DNA from 2 places in the Hyphomicrobium denitrificans ATCC 51888 genome. Region 2 is predicted to be linked to the other one. Evidence: predicted binding sites of a transcription regulator. Region 2 holds the regulator's gene; the other holds the start of a gene.
What was found. The regulator HrcA, encoded in region 2, represses chaperone genes, less so after heat shock. The targets are predictions, from matches to a motif close to GTTAGCACTCNCNNNNNGNGAGTGCTAAC.
Positions count from the first base shown of each region.

Region 1: a site for HrcA is predicted at 2,051-2,079, ahead of groES (co-chaperone GroES). Genes of this name have one in related genera too.

Region 1 is NC_014313.1:2,597,286-2,601,579, forward strand. It holds gene groL (chaperonin GroEL) at 1-1,555, opposite strand, end outside; gene groES (co-chaperone GroES) at 1,601-1,915, opposite strand; gene HDEN_RS12565 (H-NS histone family protein) at 2,326-2,655, opposite strand; gene HDEN_RS12570 (superoxide dismutase) at 3,139-3,729, shown strand; gene HDEN_RS12575 (cyclic nucleotide-binding and patatin-like phospholipase domain-containing protein) at 3,816-4,294, shown strand, end outside.
Region 2 is NC_014313.1:3,451,496-3,455,789, forward strand. It holds gene dnaK (molecular chaperone DnaK) at 1-1,387, opposite strand, end outside; gene grpE (nucleotide exchange factor GrpE) at 1,731-2,348, opposite strand; gene hrcA (heat-inducible transcriptional repressor HrcA) at 2,475-3,566, opposite strand; gene rph (ribonuclease PH) at 3,693-4,294, shown strand, end outside.

The DNA.
Region 1 (4,294 bases), 850 kb from region 2:
CTTCCGTCGTGATCAGAAGGCCCGAAACCGAGGCTGCGTCCTGCAGCGCGCAACGCACGACCTTCGTCGGGTCGATGACGCCCTGGGCGTAGAGATCGCCGTACTCGTGCGACTGCGCATTGTAGCCGTACGCGTACTTCGAGTTCTCGAGGATCTTGCCGACGATGACCGAACCATCCTCACCCGCGTTCGTAGCGATCTGGCGGGCCGGAGCCTGCAGCGCCTTGCGGACGATGTTGATGCCGACCTTCTGATCGTCGTTCTCGGGCTTCAAGGCGTCGAGCGACTTCGCGGCGCGAAGCAGTGCAACGCCACCGCCAGGAACGATGCCTTCTTCAACGGCTGCGCGGGTTGCGTGCAGCGCGTCGTCGACGCGGTCCTTGCGCTCTTTGACTTCAACTTCCGTTGCGCCGCCGACCTTGATGACGGCCACGCCGCCAGCCAGCTTCGCAAGACGCTCCTGCAGCTTCTCGCGGTCGTAGTCCGAGGTCGTTTCCTCGATCTGCGCCTTGATCTGCTTCACGCGGGCTTCGATGTCGCCCTTCTTGCCCGAACCGTCGACGATCGTGGTGTTCTCCTTGTCGATCGTCACCTTCTTGGCGCGGCCGAGCATGTCGAGCGTCACGGTCTCAAGCTTGATGCCGAGATCTTCCGAGATCACCGTGCCGCCCGTCAGGACAGCGATGTCCTCGAGCATGGCCTTGCGGCGATCGCCGAAGCCCGGAGCCTTGACGGCTGCAACCTTGAGGCCGCCGCGCAGCTTGTTGACGACGAGCGTCGCGAGCGCTTCGCCTTCGACGTCTTCAGCGATGATCAGGAGGGGCTTGCCCGACTGGACGACGGCTTCGAGGACCGGAAGCATCGCCTGCAGACCCGAAAGCTTCTTCTCGTGGATGAGAATGTAGGGGCTCTCAAGTTCAGCGATCATCTTGTCAGCGTTGGTGATGAAGTACGGCGAGAGATAGCCGCGATCGAACTGCATGCCTTCGACGACATCGAGTTCGAAATCGAGGGTCTTGGATTCCTCGACCGTGATGACGCCTTCCGAGCCGACCTTGTCCATCGCTTCAGCGATCTTCTTGCCGACGACTTCGTCGCCGTTGGCCGAGATCGTGCCAACCTGAGCGATCTGATCCTTCGTGACCTTCTTCGAGTTGGTCTTGAGGTCATCTATGATGGCCTGAACGGCAAGATCGACGCCGCGCTTCAGATCCATCGGGTTGGAACCGGCTGCAACCGACTTCGCGCCTTCGCGGACGATGGCCTGAGCGAGAACCGTTGCCGTCGTCGTGCCGTCACCTGCGAGATCGGCCGTCTTCGACGCGACCTCTTTGAGCATCTGCGCGCCCATGTTCTCGAACTTGTCTTCGAGCTCGATTTCCTTCGCGACCGTCACGCCGTCCTTCGTGATGCGCGGGGCGCCGAACGACTTTTCGATGACGACGTTGCGGCCCTTCGGACCGAGGGTGACCTTCACCGCGTTGGCGAGGATGTCGACGCCACGGAGCATGCGCTCACGTGCGTCTTGAGCAAATTTGACGTCTTTAGCTGCCATCTAAGCAACTCCTGAATTTAACTGATGCTTCGGAGGGGAAGGAAATTAAGCGGCGGCTTTTTTCTTGGCCGTCACTTCGAGAATTCCGAGGATGTCGCTCTCCTTCATGATGAGGAGGTCCTCGCCGTCGATCTTCACTTCGCTGCCCGACCACTTGCCGAACAGAACGCGGTCGCCGACCTTGACGTCGAGGGCGTTGACCTTGCCAGCCTCGTCACGGGCACCCGGACCGACGGCAACGATCTCGCCCTGCTGGGGCTTTTCCTTGGCGGTATCGGGGATGATGATCCCGCCTGCAGTCTTTGCTTCTTCCTCAATACGTTTCACGACCACGCGGTCGTGGAGAGGACGGAACGCCATGGGTCTAACCTCATGATTTGGCTTGATGATTCGATGTATGCTTGCAGCGACGGGGAGTTGCATGCAGGACGAACCCAGCTTGTGAACCCGGCTGGCGACGCCCCGTGACTGCGCGCTGGTTATATGGAAGCGGTTGATAGCACTGTCAAGGATCGAGTGCTAATTTCGGGAGGGTCAGCGCGGCGAAGGGTTAGCGTCCGCTTCAGATACTGTTCGCGCAGGCGCCCAGCGCATCGGCCGTCAACTTGGCCGCAACGTGGCCGGCAAACGATAATTTTTTGGAAATTTTCGCCGCAGCACGCAAATATTCAGACGGCTGACGGCTTTTGTTTCTATAGAGATAATATAGAAGTGATGGCAGCGACCGCCGACCTTCTGGGAGATCGGCGGTCCGCTCGTGCGACGCTCGGTCAGATCTCAAAGTCGGCGAGCTTGGCACCCTTCCTCAGTCGTTCGACGACCCAATTGGGTTTGCGTCCGCGGCCGGTCCAGGTGTCGAGTTTGTTTTCCGGGTTGGCGTATTTTGCAACGCCTACTGACTTTGTTTTTCCGGGTCCGCGGCCGCGGGCTCCGCCGAACAATTCCGCAACCGAGAAACCGTGGGTCTCCGCGAGATCTGCGACCCGCTTCTTGATCTCCATCCGCTCGCGATCGCGCGCCATTGCCAGAGCTTTTTTTACTCTTCCATCAAGATCAATAAGCTCTTTCAGTGAAAGCTTGTCGACATTGACGGCGGCCATTTTTTTTACCTTTCGCATCACAAAACAAAACCTCTGGTAAATCCACCGCCAATGGTGGAGTCTGAAAAGTGGCGCAGAAAACTCATACGCCCGCGGCAAAGTCAATATACATATTATACGAACTTCCGGGACAGCGATGAATTATCGGCAATTGATGGTGCTTACCAATTTAAACATCAGAACCGGCATTACTACGTCGCAGCATTTTATAATGCGGGCAAGCTTTATTGGTTCATAAGATCTAATTTCTAAAATCGGAATTAAACAGCGTTGCGTTCGTTCGGCGCTCTGCGGTGCGCAAATCTATTGCCTGAATCCTGGAAAATGACCGACTAACGACCATATGGACCTGCGATCGGAAAAAATTTCGATCCGTGGAACCCGAGGGCGGATGCAGGCGTTATCGCTAGCTTGTGTTGACTCCTCTCAAAAGCTACTTTCCTGCGTCGCGCTACCTTTAACCCAATGGATGAGTGGCCTTTCATGACACTGAAACTTCCCGATCTTCCGTATGCTTACGACGCCCTGACGCCGTTCATGTCCGCCGAAACGCTCGAATTTCACCACGACAAGCACCACCTCGCGTACGTCGATAACGGCAACAAGCTTTTGGCCGGCTCCAAATACGAGGGCCAGTCGCTCGAAGATATCTGCAAGAATGCGTATGCCGATAAGAATGCAGGCATCATCAACAACGTCGGCCAGCATTGGAACCACCTGCACTTCTGGCAGTGGATGAAGAAGGGTGGTGGCGGTAAAAAGCTTCCCGGCAAGATTGAAAAGCTGGTCGACGGCTATGGCGGTTTCGACAAGGTTCGCGGCGATTTCATCGAGGCCGGCAAAGGCCAATTCGGATCGGGCTGGGCCTGGCTTGTTATCAAAGACGGAAAACTCAACGTTCAGAAGACTCCCAATGGCGAGAATCCGCTAATGCACGGCGCGAAGCCGATCCTCGGCGTCGATGTCTGGGAGCACAGCTATTACATCGATTATCGCAATGCGCGCCCGAAATACCTCGAAGCGTGGTTCGACAATCTCGTGAATTGGGAGCATGTCGAAGCGCTGGCGGGTTAACTCCCCTCGCGTTCTCATTTGCTTCTTATGATTCCCGGGGCGCCGGTATGGTATAAGGCTCAAAAGGTCTGCCATGCGGCGCCCCGATGTCGTTTAAGCCCTTCTCTCTTTCGAGCGTCACCACGTTTCGGGATTTGCCTCCGAACGTTTTGCGTTCGCTCGAGGAACGGCTGCAGCCCGTATCCGTGAGGCATGGAGACTGCGTCGTCCGGCAAGGCGAAATCGCCGACGCGCTGCATGTCGTCGTATCCGGCCGATTTGCCGTCGAGATCGACGGGCATGACGAACCGGTCGCGGAAATCACGCACGGATCGACGATCGGCGAGATCGCATTTTTTACCGGCGGCGCGCGAACAGCGACCGTGCGAGCGATCCGCGACGGTGTCGTCGTGCGACTGACGCGCGATGACTTCAATTCGATATCCGAGGCGTCGCCTGCGATCTGGGCCGCGCTCACCGCGACGCTCGCAGAGCGTCTTGCTATGCAAACGCGACTGCACGCCGATCTCCGTCGCGACATCGGCGTTAATGTTCCGCGCCCGCGGCCTCGAACGCTTGCTGTCGT
Region 2 (4,294 bases):
GCGGAGCGGGCGGGATGCCGAGAAGATCGAACTGGCCGAGCATCTTATTGTCGGCAGCCATCTCGCGTTCGCCCTGGAACACGCGGATCGTCACGGCGTTCTGGCCGTCTTCCGCCGTCGAGAACGTCTGACCCTTCTTGGTCGGGATCGTCGTGTTGCGATCGATCAGGCGTGTGAACACGCCGCCAAGCGTCTCGATGCCGAGCGACAGCGGGGTCACGTCGAGCAGCAGCACGTCCTTGACTTCGCCCTTCAGGACGCCGCCCTGGATCGCGGCGCCGACGGCCACGACTTCATCGGGGTTGACGCCCTTGTGCGGCTCCTTGCCGAACAGCTGCTTCACGACTTCCTGGACCTTGGGCATGCGCGTCATGCCGCCGACGAGAACGACTTCGTCGATTTCGGCAGCCTTCAGGCCAGCGTCCTTCAGGGCCTTTTCGCAAGGACCTTTCGTGCGATTGATCAGCGTTTCGACGAGGCTTTCGAGCTTGGCGCGCGTCAGCTTCATCGTCAGATGCTTCGGACCCGAAGCGTCGGCCGTGATGAACGGCAGGTTGATTTCGGTCTGCGGGGCGCTCGACAGTTCGATCTTGGCCTTTTCAGCGGCTTCCTTCAGGCGCTGCAGAGCCAGCTTGTCGGAGCGGAGATCGATGCCCTGCTCCTTCTTGAACTCGTCAGCGAGGTAGCTGACCAGCACCATGTCGAAGTCTTCGCCGCCGAGGTGCGTGTCACCGTTCGTCGACTTCACTTCGAAGACGCCGTCACCGATCTCGAGGATCGACACGTCGAACGTGCCGCCGCCGAGGTCGTAGACCGCGATGGTCTTGGCTTCTTTCTTTTTGTCGAGACCGTAAGCGAGCGCGGCTGCCGTCGGCTCATTGATGATGCGCAGCACTTCAAGACCGGCGATCTTGCCGGCGTCTTTGGTCGCCTGGCGCTGAGCGTCGTTGAAGTACGCCGGAACGGTGATGACGGCCTGCGTGACTTTCTCGCCGAGCTTGGCTTCGGCGGTTTCCTTCATCTTCTGAAGGATGAACGCAGAGATCTGCTGCGGGGAATACTGCTTGCCGTGGCTTTCGACCCAGGCGTCGCCGTTGGTACCTTTAACGATATTGAACGGGACCAGCTTAACGTCCTTCTGGACCTCCGGGTCGTCGAAGCGGCGGCCGATCAAACGCTTGATGGCGAAGAAGGTGTTCGTGGGGTTCGTCACAGCCTGGCGCTTGGCCGGCAAGCCGACGAGACGCTCGTCGTCGGACGTAAATGCAACGACGGACGGCGTCGTGTTCGCGCCCTCGGAATTCTCCAGAACCTTCGGCTTTCCGCCCTCCATGACAGCGACGCATGAGTTGGTCGTGCCGAGGTCAATACCGATTACTTTAGACATTCTCGTCAATCCTTCTGAGTTGCGGCAGACCGGGTGGACCCTTGTTTGGCATCCAACGTGCCCGCCCACGAGGGGCTCAAAGCACCGGTCCCCAGGATTTCAATGGTGTGACCGACGGTTATATAAGGAGCTGTTTTTCGCGTGCAACGGTTCACCCGCGCAACCGCACATCAACTTTAAGGCCACCGGGTCGCGGATTACCAGCACAAACCTTTCCCCTCAAACACGTTCGATTTTGGGCCATTTCGTCAGGAATAATTTGATCCGAAATGGCGCTTCAAGAGTACGAATTCCCTCGGATTTCGTCTGACGGCGGCTCTGCGCAACGTCGTCACAGCAGCGGTTAGGCCGCGGGAGGTGGTTCGTTGACGTCCTGTTTTGCGACCTTCGGGCCGCCCTTCGAGACGACGACCATCGCCGGGCGAAGGCAACGGTCCTCGATCAGATAACCGACCTGGAAAACCTGCAGCACGGTGCCGCTCGGGACGTCAGGATTCTCCTGCTCCATCACGGCCTGATGATGATGGGGATTGAACGGCTGGCCGACGGGATCGTCGACGACGATGCCGTGGCGTTCGAGGGCGCCGCGATAGTCGCGTTCGGCGAGAACGACGCCATCAAGCAACGCCGATAGCGCCGGATCGCCTTCGAGCGCGTCCTTCGGCACGGCAGCGATGGCGCGCTGGAAGTTATCGCCGACCGTCAGAATATCTTTCGCGAACTTCGAGATCGCGTATTTCGCCGTTTCCTCTTTTTCCTTTTCGAGGCGGCGGCGCACGTTTTCGGTTTCAGCGACGGCGCGCAGATAGGCGTCCTGCTTGGCCGCGACCTCAGCGGTCTTGTTGTCGATCTCGGCCTGCAAAGCGGCGACCATCGCCTTGAGCTGTTCCGGCGTTACATCGCCGTGCTCGGACGCTGCGTCCTCGATGGGCTCGTCAACCGGCTTGTTCTCGTCGCTCATGATTCTCTTCGCTTGGGATTGATGGGAACCCGATGCGCACACGAACGGGTCCCGGGATATCGGCTGCAATGGCCGAAAAATCAAGGCGGTCGTGAACCGCAGTAGACGCTGGCGCTCAACGAACCCTTAAGGAATGAGACGGCTGACCAGCTTCGCTGTGTAATCGACCATCGGGATAATGCGCGCGTAATTCAGCCGCGTCGGGCCGATCACGCCCAGGACGCCGACCACGTGACGAGTTTGATCGCGGAACGGTGCGACGATCAGAGACGATCCGGACAGTGAAAACAGCTTGTTCTCGGAACCGATGAAAATGCGAACGCCTTCCGCCCTGTCGGAGGCGCCGAGCAGCTCGACGATGTCCTGTTTCGCCTCGAATGCGTCGAACAGCTGGCGGATGCGTTCGAGATCCTCGGCGGCGGTCACGTCTTTCAAGAGATTGCTCTGCCCGCGAACAATGAGACTCTTGCGGTCGTCGGAAACGCCGGACCATTCCGCCAGGCCTGCGGTGATGACCTTCTGCGCGAGCTGATCGAGCTCGGCCTTGGCGACGTGCAGCGATTTCTCAAGCTCGACCTTTGCCTCGGCGAGCGTCATGCCGCGGACGTGCGTGTTGAGATAGTTGGAGGCTTCCTGCAACGCGGACGGCGGCAGCCCCTCGGGCAGCGCGATGATGCGGTTTTCGACATTCTGGTCTTCGTCGACGAGAACGGCGAGGCCGCGTCCGGGTTCGAGCGGCACGAATTCGATGTGGCGCAGGCGCGCGACCTGCTTTTCGGCGAGCACAATGCCGGCGCAGTGCGAAAGGCCGGAAATCAATTCGCCGGCTTCGCTCAGCAACTGATCGACGGATTTGTCGCGGCGGTAGGCGATCTGCGTCTCGATCTGGCGGCGTTCCTCCGGCGTCACGTCGCCGACCTCGAGCAGGCCGTCGACGAATAACCGCAACCCGAGCTGCGTCGGCAGCCGCCCGGCGGAGGTGTGCGGCGAAACGATAAGGCCAAGCTGCTCCAGGTCCGACATCACGTTGCGGATGGATGCGGGGGACAGCGCGATCGGCAGAGCGCGCGACAGGTTGCGCGAGCCGACGGGTTCGCCGGTCGCCAGATAGCTCTCGACGATGCGCCGCAGGATCGTGCGCGAGCGCTCGTTAAGCTTCTGAAGCGGGCTTTTGCCGTCAAGCAAGGCTGCCGTCACGGCCTGATCGTCGATTTTCATGACCTGAGAGTCTAGGAAGGCCAATGGCTTCCGTCAAATCGGCTTGCAGGGTTTCGGGCTTTAGGGTTGAAGGGCGGGGACGACTTCTTTAGCCTCCAGCGAAATTTCAAGGTTTTCAGGAACATTATGCGACCCTCCAAACGCAAGCCCGATGAGCTGCGCCGCGTTTCGATTGAACGTGCCGTGTCCAAGCATGCCGAAGGCTCTTGCCTGATCAAATTCGGGGATACGCATGTCCTCTGCACGGCAAGCCTCGAAGAGCGCCTGCCGCAGTGGCTCAAGGGTCAAGGCCGGGGTTGGGTCACGGCCGAATACTCGATGCTGCCGCGCGCCACGCACGAGCGGACACGGCGCGAGGTGACGAGCGGGCATCCGTCGGGACGAACCCAGGAAATCCAGCGGCTCGTCGGTCGCGCGTTGCGTGCCGTCGTCGATCTGCCGAAGCTCGGGGAACGCCAGATCACGGTCGACTGCGACGTTATCCAGGCCGATGGCGGAACGCGGACAGCGTCGATCACCGGCGCCTGGGTGGCTCTGCATGATTGCATCCAATGGATGAAAATGCGCGACATGGTGAAGGACGGCGTTTTGCGCGACCATGTCGCCGCCGTGTCATGCGGAATTTATAAAGGCGATCCGGTTCTCGATCTCGACTATGCCGAGGACAGCAACGCCGACGCCGATTCCAACTTCGTCATGACGGGCACGGGTGGGATCGTCGAAATCCA